4 regions of the Roseateles sp. GW821-FHT09B06 genome follow, and region 1 is predicted to be linked to each of the others. Evidence: predicted binding sites of a transcription regulator. Region 1 holds the regulator's gene; each other region holds the start of a gene.
What was found. Region 1 encodes FNR, which switches genes on or off when oxygen is low (the NO sensors DNR and NnrR bind a similar motif). Its sites were predicted from a motif close to TTGATNNNNATCAA; they were not measured.

Region 1 (4,205 bases):
CGGCGGGGCGCGCGTCCGGCCCGCGGCGCCAACCCAGCCGCTCCAGCCAGGCCGGCTGGCGGCCGCGCCACAGCAGGTACAGGCCCAGAGCAAAGGCCGCCATGTGCAGCATCACCCACAACGGCCGCAGCAGCGCGCTGGCCTGGCCCAGTTGGGCGGCCCAGCCGGCGCTGGCCGCGGCCAGGGTGCCGCCGACCGCATAGCTCGCCCCCCGCGCCAGCTGGAAGCCCCAGGCGGCGCGCCGTTCGCCGCCGGCCAGGCCGGCACAGGCCGCACCGCACATCGCCACGCAATGCGGGGAGCCGGCCAGGCCCATCAGGGCTGCGGAGGCGAGCAGTGCAGCGTCCATGCCGCGACGCCGTCAGATGATCTTGGAGAACTGCGCGCGCGTGCGGTCGGCCTGCAGATAGCGGTCGAACACCATCGCCACCGCGCGCACGAAGTACCAGCCCAGCGCGGTCACCTCGATGGCGCCCGGCGACAGGATCACCATGCCGGCCTCCTGCAGCGGCGCCAGGCGCTCCAGCTCGGTGCGGAAATACTCGGGCACCTTGATCAGGTGGGACAGTTCGATCGATTCGAACTCCACCCGCCCCTGGCACATCAGGGCCATGATCACCGCGCGCCGCACCAGGTCGTCGCGGTTCAGCGCCAGACCGCGCACCACCGGCAGGCGCCCCTGGCGCAGCGTCTCGTAGTACTCGTCCAGGGTCTTGGCGTTCTGGCTGTAGGTGGCGCCGACCCGGCCGATGGCCGAGACGCCCAGACCGATCAGGTCGCAGTCGGCCTGGGTGCTGTAGCCCTGGAAGTTGCGGTGCAGCCGGCCCTGGCGCTTGGCCACGGCCAGCGAGTCGGTGGGCAGCGCGAAATGGTCCATGCCGATATAGCTGTAGCCCTGGGCGATGAAGCCGGCGATCGCGCCCGACAGCATCGCCAGCTTGTCGCCGGCCTGGGGCAGCTGGGCACTGTCGATGCGCCGTTGCGGCTTGAAGCGCTCCGGCAGATGCGCATAACCGTAGAGCGCGATGCGGTCGGGTCTGAGCGCCGCCACCTGGGCGACCGTGCGCTCGAAGGAGGCCGGCGTCTGCAGCGGCAGGCCGTAGATCAGGTCGACATTGGTGGACTCGAAGCCCAATGTGCGCGCTGCGCCCATCAGGGCCGCCACCTCGGCGTGGCTCTGCTGGCGGTGCACGGCCTGCTGCACGGCCGGGTCGAAATCCTGCACGCCGAAGCTCAGCCGGTTGAAGCCCAGGGTCCGCAGATGCGCCAGGCGTTCGGTGCTGACGGTGCGCGGATCCACCTCGATCGAGATTTCCGCACCCGCCTCCAGCCGGAAGCGCTCGCGCAGGTCCTGCATCAGGCGGCTCAGTTCGGCATCGCTCAGAAAGGTCGGCGAACCGCCGCCCAGGTGCAGCTGCGACACCGCCGGCGCACGCCCCAGTTGCGCCAGGGTCAGGTCCATCTCGCTGACCAGGGCCTGCAGATACTCGGTGGCGCGCTCGTGATGGCGGGTGATGACCTTGTTGCAGGCGCAGTAGTAGCAGACCGATTCGCAGAAGGGCACATGCACATACAGCGACAGCGGCGCCCCCCCGCCCACCAGGGCCCCGCTGGCGCGCTGGGCCAGGGCCTGTTCATAATGCTGGACCGTGAAGGCCTCGACGAAGCGATCGGCGGTCGGATAGGAGGTGTAGCGCGGCCCCGCAATATCGTATCGGCGCAGCAGCTCCGGGTTGATGACCGGGCCGGCGGTGGAAATTGTTGTGCAGGAAGGCATGGGCCCACTTTGCCAAGCCGGCAGCAAAGGGTCCTTGATGTGCATCAAGCCCGATGCGAGAAACCGCGACAACAATCGCTGCAAGTTTAAGGAGCATCATGTCCACATCGATAGAAGCCTCGCAGGATCCCGCCAGCGCCAACGGCGCCGAATGCTCCGGCCGGGTGGCGGCCAGGAACGCCAACGCGATCCCCCCGATCAAGATCGAGCCCTTCAAGGTGGCCTGCTCCAGCTGCAATCTGCGCGAGCTGTGCCTGCCGGTGGGCATGTCGAAGCAGGATCTGGAGCAGCTCGACAGCCTGGTGGCCACGCGCCGCAACGTGGCCCGCGGCGACACCCTGTTCCGCACCGGCGACACTTTCCAGTCGCTGTACGCTGTGCGCACCGGCTTCTTCAAGACCTGCGTGTCGGCAGAGGACGGGCGCGACCAGGTGACCGGCTTCCAGATGGCCGGCGAGCTGCTGGGGCTGGACGGCATCAGCAACGACCGCCATTCCTGCGACGCGGTCGCGCTGGAGGACTCCCAGGTCTGCGTGATCCCCTATGGCCAGCTGGAAGAGCTGTCGCGCGAGTTCACCGACCTGCAGCACCAGTTCCACAAGATCATGAGCCGCGAGATCGTGCGCGATCATGGCGTGATGCTGCTGCTGGGCAGCATGCGCGCCGAGGAGCGCCTGGCGGCCTTCCTGCTGAACCTGACCCAGCGCCTGCAGGCGCGCGGCTTCTCGGCCTCCAGCCTGGTGCTGCGCATGACGCGCGAGGAGATCGGCAGCTATCTGGGCCTGAAGCTCGAAACGGTGTCGCGCACCTTCTCCAAGTTCCAGGAGGAAGGCCTGCTGGACGTGAAGCAGCGCCAGATCCGCATCCTCGACCAGGCCGGGCTGCAGCGCCTGATCAACAGCACGAACTGCTGATCATTCGCCTGCCAGCAGCAGGCTCAGGCCCGAAGTCAGGGCCGTGACCGCCCAGAAGCACAGGAAGGCCAGGCTGTAGACCGCGGTCGCGGACAGGCCCGCCGGTCCGGCCAGCACGGCCGGGTCCAGCAGGCTGAACAGCAGCCCCTCCAGCACGCCCGCCATCAGGAACGAGGGCCACAGCGCCGCCATCAGCCGGCGCGATTGCCGCGATGGCCGCGATTGCCCGACCGGGCCGGCCGCGCCGTCCATGCTAGCGAGGCCGAGCAGCGCCGGTGGCCGCATGGTTGCGCGCCTTGACCGCCGGCTCCAGGGCCTGGCTCTGGCGCATGTCGGCCGAGGGCCCGACCCGGGTCTCGATCACCGGATCGGGATGGGTGATGGCCAGCACCAGGGTGGCGATGGAGGCCAGCACGACGGCGCCGGGGCCGCCGACCACCAACCACATCATGCGTTCGCGCCACCAGGGGCGCGGCGCAGCCGGGTCGGCGGGGCTCGCGGAGGGCTTGCTCGACATGATCTCTCTCCTTTGACTCGCGTGCTTCAGCGCGGCACCACGAAGGTGGACTTCTCGCGCACCGAGCGGGCGTCATCGCCCGCGCTCGCCTCCGCGCCGGACGCCGCCGCGCGCAGGATCTCGAAATGGATGGGATGGGCACCGGCGCCGGCGCGGGCCGCGCTGTCGGGCGGCAGGCGCAGCGCCAGCGCGACCCAGCGCCCCTCGGCCGGCATCAGTTCCAGTTCCAGGGGCTTGGCCAGCGCCAGCCCGGGCAGGCCCTCGACGCCGACCCGGTAGCGCTGCACGCGCTCGGTGGCATTCATGATCTGCAGGCGGTAGATGTTCTCGATCCGGCCCTCGTCGACCAGGCGCGCCAGCGCGGCGCGGTCGCGCAGCACATCGACCCGGAACGGCGCGCGTAGCGCCAGGCCGGCCAGCATCGCACCGCTGAGCAGCAGCAACACGGCACCGTAGATCAGCACCCGCGGGCGCAGCACACGGCGCCAGCGCTGGGCGCGGCTCAGGTGCTGGGCCAGGCCGTTTTCGGTGTCGTAACGGATCAGGCCGCGCGGATAGCTCATCTTGTCCATCACGTCATTGCAGACGTCGATGCAGGCCGCGCAGCCGATGCACTCGTACTGCAGGCCCTTGCGGATGTCGATGCCGGTGGGGCAGACCTGCACGCACAGCGTGCAGTCGATGCAGGAGCCCAGGCCCAGGGCCTTTAGATCGGCCTTCTTGGAGCGCGAACCGCGCGGCTCGCCGCGCTCGGCGTCATAGCTGATGATCAGCGTGTCACGGTCGAACATCGCGCTCTGGAAACGCGCGTAGGGGCACATGTATTTGCACACCTGCTCGCGCATATAGCCGGCATTGCCATAGGTGGCGAAGCCGTAGAACAGCACCCAGAACCATTCCCAGGGGCCTAGGCCGAAGGACAGCAGCTCGCGGCCCAGTTCCTTGATCGGCGTGAAGTAGCCGACGAAGCTGAAGCCGGTCCACAGGCCGATGGCAA
Region 2 (4,205 bases), on a different contig from region 1:
GCGCCGAAGATGCCGACCTTCAGCGATGACTCCCGCGCGTCCAGGCCCTGGCGCGCGAACTCCTCGACGATCACCTGCATATAGCTCGGTGTGACCATGATGATGTCGGGCCTGAAGTCCTGGATCAGCTGCACCTGCTTCTCGGTCTGGCCGCCGGACATCGGGATCACGGTGCAGCCGGCGCGCTCGGCACCGTAATGCGCGCCCAGGCCGCCGGTGAACAGGCCATAGCCATAGGCGATATGGATGATGTCGCCGGGCCGGCCGCCGGAGGCGCGGATCGAGCGCGCCACCAGGTTCGCCCAGGTGTCGATGTCCTTGGCGGTGTAGCCCACGACGGTCGGCTTGCCGGTCGTGCCCGAGCTGGCATGGATGCGCGAGACCTTCTCGCGCGGCACGGCGAACATGCCGAAGGGGTAGTTGTCGCGCAGGTCCTTCTTGGTCGTGAACGGAAACTTGGCCAGGTCGGCCAGGCTCTTCAGGTCGTCGGGATGCACGCCCTTGGCGTCGAAGGCGGCCCTGTAGTGCGGCACGTTCTCGTAGGCATGCTTGAGCGTCCACTTCAGGCGCTGCAGCTGCAGGGCCTGCAACTCGTCGCGGCTGGCCTTCTCGATAGTCTCCAGGTCGCCGGGGGCGGGGGTCTTCACGGGCATGATGTCTTGTCTCCTCGGTTCAGTCGGCCGGTCCCGGCACAAGGTTGGGCACGACGGGCCTGCCCTTGATGCGGTAGGAGCGGCCTCTGAACACCGCAATGAGTTCGTCGCGCTGGTTGCGCACGCTGATGTCGTAGACGCCGGTCCGGCCGGCCAGCGAGACCTCGCGGGCCTCGGCGGTCAGCCGGTCTCCGGCCCGGCTGGGGGCCATGATGTCGATGGCAAAGCCCGAGGCCACCGTCACCTCGTTGTACGAGTTGCAGGCGAAGGCGAAGGCCGAGTCGGCCAGGGTCGTGACCAGGCCGCCATGACAGATGTCGAAACCATTGAGCATGTCCTCGCGCACCGTCATCGCCAGCGTGGCGGTGCCCGGCCCGACGGCCCGGATCTCCATGCCCAGGGCCTTGGTGGCACGGTCCTTGGCGAGCATGCCATCGCGCACCGCTTCCGCAATTTGCTGTGGCGTCATGGCGTTCAGCGGTCGGTGAAGCTGGGCTTGCGCTTCTGCAGGAAGGCATTGGTACCCTCCAGATAGTCGGTGCCGAAGCCCAGGCGGCTCTGCAGCAGGGACTCGCTCTTCAGCGCGCTCTCGTAATCCATCAGCAGGCCTTCGTCGAAGGCCTGGCGCGTCGCGGCCAGCGCCTTCACCGGCATCTGCGCCAGCTTCTGCGCCAGCGCCTGGGCCGTGGCCGGCAGCTCGGCATCGGGCACGGCGCGGTAGATCAGGCCCATGGCCTGCGCCTCGGCGGCCGGCAGCTTGTCACCCAGCAGGGCCAGCTCCAGCGCCTTGGCGCGCCCCACCAGGCGCGGCAGCAGCCAGGTGCCGCCGCAGTCGGGAATCAGGCCGATCTTGGAAAAGGCCTGGATGAAGCTGGCGCCCTCGGCCGCCAGCACCAGATCGCAGCTCAGCGCCAGGCTGGCGCCGGCACCGGCGGCCACGCCGTTCACCGCGGCGATCACGGGGACGGGCATGGCCCGCAGGCGCAGCGCCAGCGGGATGTAGTAGTTGTCCAGCAGATGGCCGATGTCCTTGGGCTGGTCGCCGGGCTCCTGCGGCGGCTTGATCAGCGCATCCGACAGGTCCTGGCCGGCGCTGAAGCCGCGCCCGGCGCCGGTGATCACCACGCAGCGCACACCGGCATCCTCGGCCGCGGCCTCCAGGGCCTCGCGCAACTGCACCAGCAGGCCGGTGGTGAAGGCATTCAGCGCCGCCGGGCGGTTCAGCGTCAGGGTGCGCACCGCACCCTCCTGGCTCGTGATCAGCAGCGCTTCTGGGGTGGCAGTCATGGTTTGTCTCGCTCCACTCGTCTGTCTTTGCCGTCGGTCAAACACTATTGACCGACCGGTCGGTAGATCGTAAGGTCGCGCTTGATTTGGCGCAAGTCCCAAGACCCCTGAACTTCCTCGGATTAACCCGAGGTCCGACAAGGAACACACCCATGCCCTGCTATGCCATCGACGGCGTCACGCCGGTCGTCCACCCCAGCGCTCATGTGCATCCCACCGCCGTGCTGATCGGCGACGTGGTCGTCGGCCCCGGCTGCTATGTCGGCCCCTGCGCGTCGCTGCGCGGCGACTTCGGCCGCATCGTGCTGCAGGAGGGCGCGAACGTGCAGGACAGCTGCGTGATCCACGGCTTCCCGAAGTCCGAGACCCTGGTCGAGGTCAATGGCCATATCGGCCATGGCGCGGTGCTGCATGGCTGCGTGGTCAGGCATGACGCCCTGGTGGGCATGAACGCCGTGGTGATGGACGAGGCCGAGGTCGGTCCCTGCAGCATCGTCGCCGCCTGCGCCTTCGTGCGCGCCGGCCAGAAGCTGCCCGAGAAGTCGCTGATCGCCGGCCTGCCGGCCAAGGTGATGCGAGCACTGTCCGAGGACGAGATGCGCTGGAAGAAGGAAGGCACCGAGACCTACCAGCAGCTGACCCGCCGCTGCCGGGCCAGCCTGGTCGAGGTGCAGCCGCTCAGCGCCGAGGAGGCCGACCGGCCGCGCCTGCCGGACTCCGGCTACGGCACCCTGCGGTCGATCAAGTCCCCGCCGTCCGCCGACAAAAACACGTGACAGCCGGGAACAGGGCTCGGACCGCCGCGCCAAGGCCATCCTGCTCACGCCCCTGGGCCGCCAGACGGTGCGGCAGGTCGAGCAGTCGGTGGCCGAGGTGCGCGAGGCGGCGCTGGCCACCGCCCTGGTGCCGAGCGGTGCCGGCCTGATCGGCCAGGCCCGCTTCCGGATCGCGGCGTGGCGCCGAGACGTACCAAGAGCCGATGAGAGCCGATGAAACGAGCTCAGTCGGACGCCCAGCGCTCACAGGCCGCGGCCACCACACCGGGCAGGCTGCGCCCACCGGCCCGCAGGCCGCGCAGCCAATCGGCATCGCCCTTGCGCCACGCCACCAGATCGGCCAGATGCTCCAGCGCCGGCAGCGCTCCGAGCCGCTCGGCCACCGGCATCAAGACCCGCAGCAGCCGCGGCAGCCGTTCGCCCAGCACATACTGCTCGTTACTCTGCGGGTCGACCAGCACCGCGTCCAGACCGAAGCGGCAGGCCTGGAAGCGGTTGTAGGTATAGACCAGCTGATCGTCGGCATGCGGCTTCACCGGCTTCTCCTCCATCAGCCAGGCCGCCAGGCATTGCGCGAAGCCGGCCAGCGCCGCGGCCCGGCCCACCGTCAGCGGCGTATCCAGCACACGGATCTCGATCGTGCCGTACTCGGGCTTGGGCCGGATGTCCCAGTAGAAATCCTTCATGCTGGCGACGATGCCGGTGCGCTCCATGCGCTCGAAATAGCGGCCGAAATCCTCCCAGCGCAGCTCGAACGGGGCCTGGCCCGACAGCGGGAAGGCGAACACCGTGTTCAGCCGCGCCGACTGGAAGGCCGTGTCCTCGCCCTGCACATAGGGCGAGGACGCGGCCAGCGCGATGAAGTACGGCACATAGCGGCTCATCGCCTGCAGCAGCCACAGCGCGCTGTCGCCATCCGGGCAGCCGATGTGGATATGCTGGCCGAACACCGTGAACTGCTTGGCCAGATAGCCGTACAGGCCCGTGATCTGCTTGAAGCGCGGCTTGTCGTAGATCTCGCGCTGGGTCCATTGCTGGAAGGGATGCGTGCCGCCGCCGCAGAGATCCACCTTCAGCGGCTTGGCGGCGTCCAACAGGGCGTCGCGCGTGAAGCGCAGCTGCTCCAGCACATCGCCGTAGCCGGCGCAGACGGCGGTGCAGATCTCGATCATCGACAGCGTGATCTCCGGCGACACCATGCCGGGCAGCGCGGCGTTCTCGAGCCGCGCCAGCAGTTCGATGGCCGCGGGCTTGAGGTCGCGGTTGATCGGATCGATCAGCTGCAGCTCCAGCTCGACGCCGAGGCTCAGCGGGACGGACCTGGTGAATGCTTGCACGGGCATGGCCTTCTCCTTCCGGACTTGGCAAGCCAATGTACGAAAAGGCAGCGCCGGATTGGCGCTGCCAAGCCCCCGCCGCCGCAGTTTGCGGCCTGCGCCGACAGGGGCCCGGGGCGCCGTCTGACGCGATGGCGGGGTTTTTCTTTCCT
Region 3 (4,205 bases), on a different contig from region 1:
ACCGCGCTGCATGGCGGCCTCGGTCAGCATGCCCTCGGCGTCAAGACCTGCCCCCAGTCTGACGGTTTCCTTCAGGTAGGTGAGGCGCTTGTAGCGGCCGCGCTGCAGCTGGGCGATCTCCAGCCGGAAGCTGTTGGAGCCCATGTCGATGGCGGCAAGGGCGGCGGGGGAAGTGCTCGTGGGCAAAATCATGGCCGCGATTGTCGCGGCAAACCCATGACGAACTCCTGCAGAGTTCGGCGTGCCTGCCTAGAATGCGTCAGCTTTCCCCGGCCCCCCGACAGGAGCAATGACGATGCTGAAGAACGATGTGGACAGCTTGGCCCCCGGCCGTGACTTCAACCGCCGCGATTTCGTGCGCACCACGGTCGGCAGCGGTTTCGCGGCCGCCGTGCTGCCGGTGACGGCCCAGACCCTCAAGACCGATGCGCAGGGCCTCGAGGTCGGCGAGGTCATGATCCCGGTGGGCGAGTTCAAGATGCCGGCCTACCGCGCCCAGCCGGCCGGTGCCAAGAACCCGCCGGTGGTGCTGGTGGTCAGCGAGATCTTCGGCGTGCACGAGCACATCGCGGACGTGGCGCGGCGCTTCGCCAGGCAGGGCTATCTGGCGATCGCGCCCGAGCTGTTCGTGCGCCAGGGCGATGCCGGCAGCTACGGCGAGATCGCCAAGCTGGTGGCCGAGGTGATCAACAAGGTGCCGGACGAGCAGGTGATGCGCGATCTGGACGCTACGGTGGCCTGGGCCAAGGCGCAGGGGGGCGATATCGCCAAGCTGGGCATCACCGGCTTCTGCTGGGGTGGCCGCATCACCTGGCTCTACGCGGCGCACAACCCCGGGCTGAAGGCCGGCGTGGCCTGGTACGGCCGCCTGGTGGGCAACGCCACGCCGCTGACACCCAGGCACCCCGTGGACCTGGCCGGCCAGTTGCACGGGGCGGTGCTGGGCCTCTATGGCGGCCAGGACCCCGGCATCCCGCTTGACACGGTGGATAAAATGAAGACCGCCCTGGCCCAAGGCTCGGCGGCCGCCAAGCGCAGCGAGTTCCATGTCTATGCGGACGCGCCGCACGCCTTCCATGCCGACTATCGCCCCAGCTATCGCAAGGAGGCGGCCGAGGACGGATGGAAGCGCTGCCTGGCCTGGTTCAAGGCCAACGGCGTGGCCTGAACGCCGGGCCTTGTTCGCCAGCAAACCGCGCCCGAGCTCAGCGGGGCGCGGTTTGTTTTTTGTCTGACGGGAACCCCATGACCCTTTTCTACATCGTGCTCGCGACCCTGATCGGCGGGCTGTTGTCGGTGCTGATCGCCGCCAGCCTGACCGTCAGCCTGCTGGGCCGGGTGGTCAAGCATCTGGTCAGCCTGTCGACCGGCGTGCTGCTGGGCACGGCGCTGCTGCATGTGCTGCCCGAGGCCTTCGAGGGCCAGGCCAGCCCGCACGAGCTGTTCCTGACCCTGCTGGCCGGCCTGATGTTCTTCTTCCTGCTGGAGAAGGCCGAGCTGTACCGCCATACCCACCATCACGAGGGCGACGGCCACCACCATCACCACCATTTCGACTCCGAGCAGGCCGGCCGCGGCGGCCTGTCGGTGCTGGTGGGCGACTCGATCCACAACTTCTGCGACGGCATCATCATCGCCGCCGCCTTCCTGGCCGACACGCGCCTGGGCGTGGCCACCTCGCTGGCCATCATCGCGCACGAAATCCCGCAGGAGGTGGGCGACTACATCGTGCTGCTGAATGCCGGTTTCACGCGCGTCCGCGCCCTGGTCTACAACGCGATCTCCGGTCTGGCCGCGGTGCTGGGCGGCATCCTCGGCTACTTCGTGGTCGGCGCCTGGGAGGCCTTGTTTCCCTACCTGCTGGTGGTGGCCTCGAGCAGCTTCATCTATGTGGCGGTGGCGGACCTGATCCCGCAACTGCAGCGCCGCCTGCCCTGGCGCGAGACGCTGGCCCAGCTGGCCTGGCTGGCGGCCGGGCTGTCGCTCGTGCTCGCCGTCTCGGGCGGCGCCCATTCCCACTGAGCAGCGCTATCCAAACCCAGCGACGCCCGAGGATCCGGCTCTGCCGGTCCTACGGGCGTGCCCCCTTGAGGGGGCGCGCGCAGCGCGTAGGGAGTGGTTTCTAACGCACCACCAGGACCGGGATCGTGCAGTGGGTCAATAGCTTCTGCGTCTCGCTGCCCAGCAGCAGGGCCTGGAAGCCGCGCCGGCCATGCGAGGCCATCACGACGAGGTCGGCCTCGTTGCGCCCGGCATATTCGATGATGGCCTCCCAGGCGTGCAGGGCCTCGACCGTGTGGCCCTCGCAGGGCACGCCGGCGGCCTCGGCCGCGCTCGCCACGGTGCGGACCCGCGCGGCGGCGATGCGCTCCTGAGCGTCGAAGAACTCCTGCGGCGGGGTGGGCTGCATCTCCGAGACCGCGCTGTAGGGGAAGGGCTCCTTGACGCTGACGGCATAGAGCCGGGCGCCGTGGACCTTGGCCATCGCAATGGCGGTGTCGACCGCCTTGGCGGTGATGTCGGAGCCGTCGGTGGGAATGACGATGCGCTTGAACATGGCAAACCTCCTTGCAGGCCCGGGCTCGGACCCTGGAGTTATCTTGCCTCGCGCGAGCGCGCTTGTCTTGCTTTACGTCAAGCCTTGGTCTTTGGGCATGGGCCGTCAGGTTCTTGCGTCAGGCTTTTGCAATCGGGCGGCGCGGATCGGCCGACCATTCACTCCAGGAGCCCGGATAGAGTTTTGAGCCTAGCAGCCCCGCATATTCCATGGCCAGCAGGTTGTGACAGGCGGTGACGCCCGAGCCGCACTGGTGCACCACGCCCGCGGCGTCCTGCGGGGGCAGCAGGGCCTCGAATTCTTGCTTCAGCTGCGCGGCGGGCTTGAACAGGCCGTTCTCGGCCAGGTTCAGCTTGAACAGGCGGTTGCTGGCGCCGGGGATATGGCCGGCCTGGCGGTCCAGCGGCTCGACCTCGCCACGAAAGCGCTCCGGCGCGCGCGCATCGATCAGGCGCAAGCGGCCCAGGCCGGCCTGCAGCGTGTCGGCGTCCAGGGCCTCGACCAGCGGAGTGCCGGGCCGGAAGTCTCCGGCATGGGCCGTCGGCACGGCGGTTTCCAGGGCTCCCCCTGCGGCCGTCCAGGCCTGCAGGCCCCCGTCCAGCACGGCCGCCGCGCCGTGCCCCAGCCAGCGCAGCATCCACCAGGCGCGCGCCGCGTAGACGCCGCCCTGGGCGTCGTAGCAGACCACCTGGGTGTCGGCATTCAGGCCCAGGCCGGCGAGGCGCGCGGCGAAGGCCATGCGCTCGGGCAGCGGGTGGCGGCCCCGGAACTTCCCATCGGTGCCCGTCTTGGGCGCGCTCAGGTCGCGGTCCAGGTGCAGGTAATGGGCGCCGGGCAGATGGCCCTGGGCATGGGCAGTTTCGCCGGCGGCGGTGTCGGCCAGGTCGAAGCCGAGGTCCAGCAGCAGCAGCGGGCGGGCGCCAGCCCGCAGGGCCTGCAGCTGGGAGACGGAGATCAGGGTTTGGTAAGCGTCGCTCATGATTCGGTGACGGAATGTTGGCTGTCCTTGGGGGTGCTGCGCGCGCGCAGCAGGGTGGCGGCCAGTCCGGCGCCGACGATCAGCGCCATGCCGGCCAGCGCGCTCCAGGTGATGGCATCCTTGAACAGGGCCACACCATAGATGAAAGAGAACACGATGCCCAAGTATTGCAGGCTGGCGTTGACCAGGGTCTTGCCGGTGCCATAGGCGCGCGTCATCAGCAGCTGGGCCGTGGTGGCCAGCAGGCCGACGGCCAGCAGCAGGGCGGCGCCCTTGAGGCCATGGGCATGCCATTCGCCGGCGGCCAGGGTGCTGAGGGCGCCGGCGATCACGCCGCCCGCCGAGAAATAGAACACGATGCGGATCTCGGGCTCGCCGGCGCGACCCAGCGAGGTGACCTGCAGATAGGCCAGCGCCGACAGCATGCCGGACAGCAGGCCGGCCAGGCCATGCCAGAGCTGCTGCTGGTCGATCGTCGGCCGCAGGATCAGGGCCACGCCGACGAAGCCCAGCAGCACGGCGCCGACCAGGCGACCGTCGACCCGCGCGCTGCCCAGCATCACCGCACCGCCGATCAGGAACAGCGCCATCCAGACCGAGGACATGTAGTTCAGGGTCATCGCGGTGGCCAGCGGCAGCTTGCCGATCGAATAGAACCACAGCGACAGG
Region 4 (4,205 bases), on a different contig from region 1:
CCACCAGAAATCGGTGACGCCGGCCTCGACGGCCACGCGCGGCAGGCCCTCGGGCAGCACGCCGGCCTTGTACTTGGCATCCTGGCGGTCGAACACGCTGGTCGAGGGCATCGACACGACGCGCACCGCGATGCCGGCCACGGCCAGCTGCTGCTGCGCGGCCAGGGCCAGTTGCACCTCGGAGCCGGTGGCGATGATCACGGCCTGGGGCTTTTTCTTCTTCAGACCCACGGCGGCGGGCTCGCTCAGCACGTAGCCGCCCTTGGCGATCTCGTCCACCGCGGTCTTCGCGGCATAGGCCAGGTTCTGGCGCGACAGCGCCAGCACGCTGGGGCGCTGGGCGTTGCCGATCGCCATGGTCCAGGCGACGACCGTCTCGGTCGTGTCGGCCGGTCGCCAGACGTCCAGGCCGGGGATCAGGCGCAGGCTGGAGACATGCTCGATCGACTGGTGGGTCGGGCCGTCCTCGCCCAGGCCGATCGAGTCGTGCGTGAACACATGGATGACGCGCTGCTTCATCAGCGCGGCCATGCGGATCGCGTTGCGGCTGTAGTCGCTGAAGGTCAGGAAGGTGCCGCCGTAGGGGATGTAGCCGCCATGCAGGGCGAGGCCGTTCATGATCGCGGCCATGCCGAACTCGCGCACGCCGTAGTTGATGTGGCGGCCGCCGTTGGCGCCGCCGTCGGCTTCCAGGCGGAAGGCCGGCGTGCTCTTGGTGTTGGTCAGGTTCGAGCCGGTCAGGTCGGCGCTGCCGCCCAGCAGCTCGGGCAGCGCGGCGGTGAAATGCTCCAGCGCCAGCTGGCTGGCCTTGCGGCTGGCCACGGTCTGGGCCTCGCCATGGGCCTTGACGACCGCGTCCACCGCCACCTGCGCGAAGTTCTCCGGCAGCACGCCGGCCATGCGGCGCTGGAACTCGGCGGCCAGCTCGGGATGGGCCTCGGCATAGGCGTCGAAGCGCGCGTCCCAGTCGCTCTCCAGCTTGGCGCCGGCGTCCTTGGCGTCCCAGGCGGCGTAGACCTCGGCCGGCAGGTGGAAGGGCTCGTGCACCCAGCCCAGCGCATCGCGGGTCAGCATGATCTCCTCCGGGCCGAGCGGCTCGCCATGGGCCTTGGCGGTGTTGGCGCGGTTCGGCGAGCCCTTGCCGATATGGGTCTTGGCGATCACCAGCGAGGGCTTGTCGCTGCTCTGCTTGGCCCGGGCGATGGCGGCGTCCACCGCGTCGACATCATGGCCGTCCACCGGGCCCACCACGTTCCAGCCATAGGCCCCGAAGCGCTTGGCCGTGTCGTCGATGAACCAGGGCTCGACCTGGCCGTCGATCGAGATGCCGTTGTCGTCGTAGATCGCGATCAGCTTGTTCAGCTTCCAGGCGCCGGCCAGCGCGCAGGCCTCGTGGCTGATGCCCTCCATCAGGCAGCCGTCGCCCAGGAAGGCGTAGGTGTGGTGGTCGACGACCCGGTGCTGCTCGCGGTTGAACTCCTTGGCCAGCATCTTCTCGGCCAGCGCCAGGCCCACCGCATTGGTGATGCCCTGGCCCAGCGGGCCGGTGGTGGTCTCGACGCCGGGGGTGATGCCCACCTCGGGATGGCCCGGGGTCTTGCTGTGCAGCTGGCGGAAGGCCTTCAGCTCGGCCATCGGCAGCTCGTAGCCCGTCAGGTGCAGCAGCGCATAGATCAGCATCGAGCCATGGCCGTTGCTCAGCACGAAGCGGTCGCGGTCGGCCCAGTGCGGGTTGGCCGGGTTGTGGCGCAGGTGGCGGCCCCACAGCGCGACGGCGATGTCGGCCATGCCCATCGGCGCTCCGGGATGGCCGGAATTGGCCTGCTGCACGGCGTCCATCGCCAATGCGCGGATGGCATTGGCCATCAGGGTGGGTTTGCTTGCAGCAGCGGTGTCGGCCATGGTCGAGGGCAGGAGTTGCGGGTGGGAAAACCCGGGATTTTACTTGGGTGCCGGATCCACCCCGGCTTGACCTGGAGCAAGGCCCTGGCGGGCGGCCGGCCTCAGGCTTGAGCCTGCAGCAGTCGCAGGAGCACGCCCATGGAGCCCAAGACCCTTCAGATCATCCGTGCCGAGCATGGTGCGCTGGCCGCGATGCTGCACACGCTGCTCCTGATGGCGCGCCGGCCGCGGCCCGATTTCGACGCGCTGCGCGCGATGCTGTTCTATGTGGACGAGTTCCCCGAGCGCCTGCACCACCCCAAGGAAAGCGAGCTGCTGTTCGCGCGGCTGCGGGCGCTGGCGCCGCAGGCCCGCGAACTGCTCGACCAGCTGGACGCCGAGCACGAACGCGGCGAGCGCGCCGTGCGCGCGCTGCAGCATGCCTTGCTGGCCTACGAGCTGCTCGGGGCGCCGCGCCGCGAGGCCTTCGAGAGCGCCGCGCAGCGCTATGTCGACGCCTATCTGCGGCACATGGCCCTGGAGGAACGCGAGGTCCTGCCGCTGGCACAGCGCGTGCTGGGTCCCGCGGACTGGATCGAGCTCGACGCCGCCTTCGCCGCCAACCGCGACCCGCTGACCGGCCACGCACCGGAGGAGATGTATCAGGATCTGTTTCAGCGCATCCTGCGTCTGACACCGGCGCCGCTGGGCCTGGGCATGCCCCCCACCGCCTGAGCCGCGCCGCCCGGCCCGGCGGCACCCGCCGGCGCGGGGGGGTATTTGAGAGCGCGCGGCCCTGGCATAGACTGCGGCCATCCTCATTCGACAGCGGCAGGGAGACGGCATGACCGTAACCGCGTCAGAGCAGGCCACGATCTTGTTCGTGGACGACGAGTCCTCGATCCTCAGCGCGCTGCGGCGCCTGTTCCGGCCCGAGGGCTATCGGGTGTTGCTGGCCGAAAACGCCGCCGCCGGCTTGGCCCTGCTCGAGACGGAAGCCGTGGACCTGGTGGTGTCGGACATGCGCATGCCCGCGATGGACGGCGCGCAGTTCCTCGAACAGGTGCGCCAGCGCTGGCCCGAGCTGGTGCGCATCCTGCTGACCGGCTATGCCGACATCAGCGCCACCATCGCCGCCATCAACCGCGGCGAGATCCACCGCTACATCGCCAAGCCCTGGGAGGACCAGGACCTGCTGCTGGTCGTGCGCGAGGGCCTGGAGCGGCGCCGCCTGGCGCGCGAGAACCGGCGGCTGCAGCAGCTCACCACCGAACAGAACGAGCAGCTGCAGGCCGCCAACAGCTCGCTGGAGCGCCGCGTGCTGGCGCGCACCCAGGAGATCGCCCAGGTCAACAGCTTTCTGGAGCAGACCTATGCCGAGCTGGAGCAGCAGTTCCTGCTCTCGCTCGACGTGTTCGGCGGCCTGCTGGAGCTGCGCGAGGGCGGCAGCGCCGGCCATTCGCGCCGGGTGGCGCTGCTGGCGCGCCGCATCGCCGAGCGCCTGGGTCAGGACTCGAGCGTCTGCCTGGACGTTTTCAGCGCCGGCCTGCTGCACGAGATCGGCAAGATCGGCCTGCCCGACGCCCTGTTGCGCAAACCGGTCTCGCTGATGAACGGCGAAGAGCTGGCACGCTACCGCCAGCACAGCCTGAATGCCGAGGCCGCCCTGCTGGCCCTGCCGCGGCTGCAACGCGCCGCGCGCCTCGTGCGCTGGCAGGACGAGCGCACCGACGGCCGCGGCCATCCCGACGGGCTGGGCGGCGCCGAGCTGCCGCTGGCGGCCCAGGCCCTGGGCCTGGCCGCCCATTTCCACGGCCTGCTCTCCGGCCGCCTGGCCCAGAAGCGGCCGAGCAGCGCCGAGGCCGCCGCCGTGATCGCCAACGGTGCCGGCCTGCGCTACGAGCCGGCCGTCGTGCTGGCCTTCCAGCAGGTGCTGGCCGAGGCGCCGCCGGACGAGGACGATGACGTCCTGATCCCGGCCGCCGAGCTGCGCCCGGGCATGGTGCTGGCGCGCAACCTGCTGAGCCCGCAGGGCACCCTGCTGCTGGCGACCGGCTTCTGCTTCGACGCCCAGAGGGTGCGGCAGATCCACGAGTTCATCGAGCGCGCGGGCTTCAAGCTGAGCCTGCATGTGCGCCGGCCCACCCTCGCCACGCCACCGGAGCCCGCCCATCATGAAACCGCGCATCCTGCTCGTTGACGACGAACCCCATGTCCTCAGCGCGCTGCAGCGCAGTCTGCGCCTGGGCCAGCGCGAGCAGGGCCAGCAATGGGAGCTGGAGCTCCATACCGATCCGCTGGCGGCGCTGGCGCGCGCCGGCGAA

Region 2: AC07OQ_RS15460 (phenylacetic acid degradation protein PaaY) is a predicted target of FNR. The motif match lies at 2,022-2,035, and genes of this name have one in related genera.
Region 3: AC07OQ_RS06175 (universal stress protein) is a predicted target of FNR. The motif match lies at 2,625-2,638, and genes of this name have one in related genera.
Region 4: AC07OQ_RS23905 (hemerythrin domain-containing protein) is a predicted target of FNR. The motif match lies at 1,969-1,982, and genes of this name have one in related genera.

Annotation. Positions count from the first base shown of each region.
Region 1 covers NZ_JBWKPM010000050.1:20-4,224, forward strand. Annotated here, with positions in the region: partial or broken gene AC07OQ_RS24070 (urease accessory protein UreH domain-containing protein) at 1-349, opposite strand, end outside; gene hemN (oxygen-independent coproporphyrinogen III oxidase) at 362-1,777, opposite strand; gene fnr (fumarate/nitrate reduction transcriptional regulator Fnr) at 1,876-2,691, shown strand; gene AC07OQ_RS24085 (hypothetical protein) at 2,692-2,883, opposite strand; gene AC07OQ_RS24090 (hypothetical protein) at 2,945-3,208, opposite strand; gene ccoG (cytochrome c oxidase accessory protein CcoG) at 3,235-4,205, opposite strand, start outside.
Region 2 covers NZ_JBWKPM010000017.1:38,682-42,886, forward strand. Annotated here, with positions in the region: gene paaK (phenylacetate--CoA ligase PaaK) at 1-653, opposite strand, end outside; gene paaI (hydroxyphenylacetyl-CoA thioesterase PaaI) at 673-1,122, opposite strand; gene AC07OQ_RS15455 (enoyl-CoA hydratase-related protein) at 1,128-1,940, opposite strand; gene AC07OQ_RS15460 (phenylacetic acid degradation protein PaaY) at 2,093-2,716, shown strand; gene AC07OQ_RS15465 (YbdK family carboxylate-amine ligase) at 2,941-4,059, opposite strand.
Region 3 covers NZ_JBWKPM010000005.1:46,925-51,129, reverse strand. Annotated here, with positions in the region: gene AC07OQ_RS06190 (Ppx/GppA phosphatase family protein) at 1-192, opposite strand, end outside; gene AC07OQ_RS06185 (dienelactone hydrolase family protein) at 296-1,168, shown strand; gene AC07OQ_RS06180 (ZIP family metal transporter) at 1,246-2,022, shown strand; gene AC07OQ_RS06175 (universal stress protein) at 2,123-2,557, opposite strand; gene AC07OQ_RS06170 (sulfurtransferase) at 2,676-3,536, opposite strand; gene AC07OQ_RS06165 (DMT family transporter) at 3,533-4,205, opposite strand, start outside.
Region 4 covers NZ_JBWKPM010000047.1:16,457-20,661, reverse strand. Annotated here, with positions in the region: gene tkt (transketolase) at 1-1,902, opposite strand, end outside; gene AC07OQ_RS23905 (hemerythrin domain-containing protein) at 2,041-2,616, shown strand; gene nosR (response regulator c-di-GMP phosphodiesterase, NosR family) at 2,726-4,081, shown strand; gene AC07OQ_RS23895 (response regulator) at 4,056-4,205, shown strand, end outside.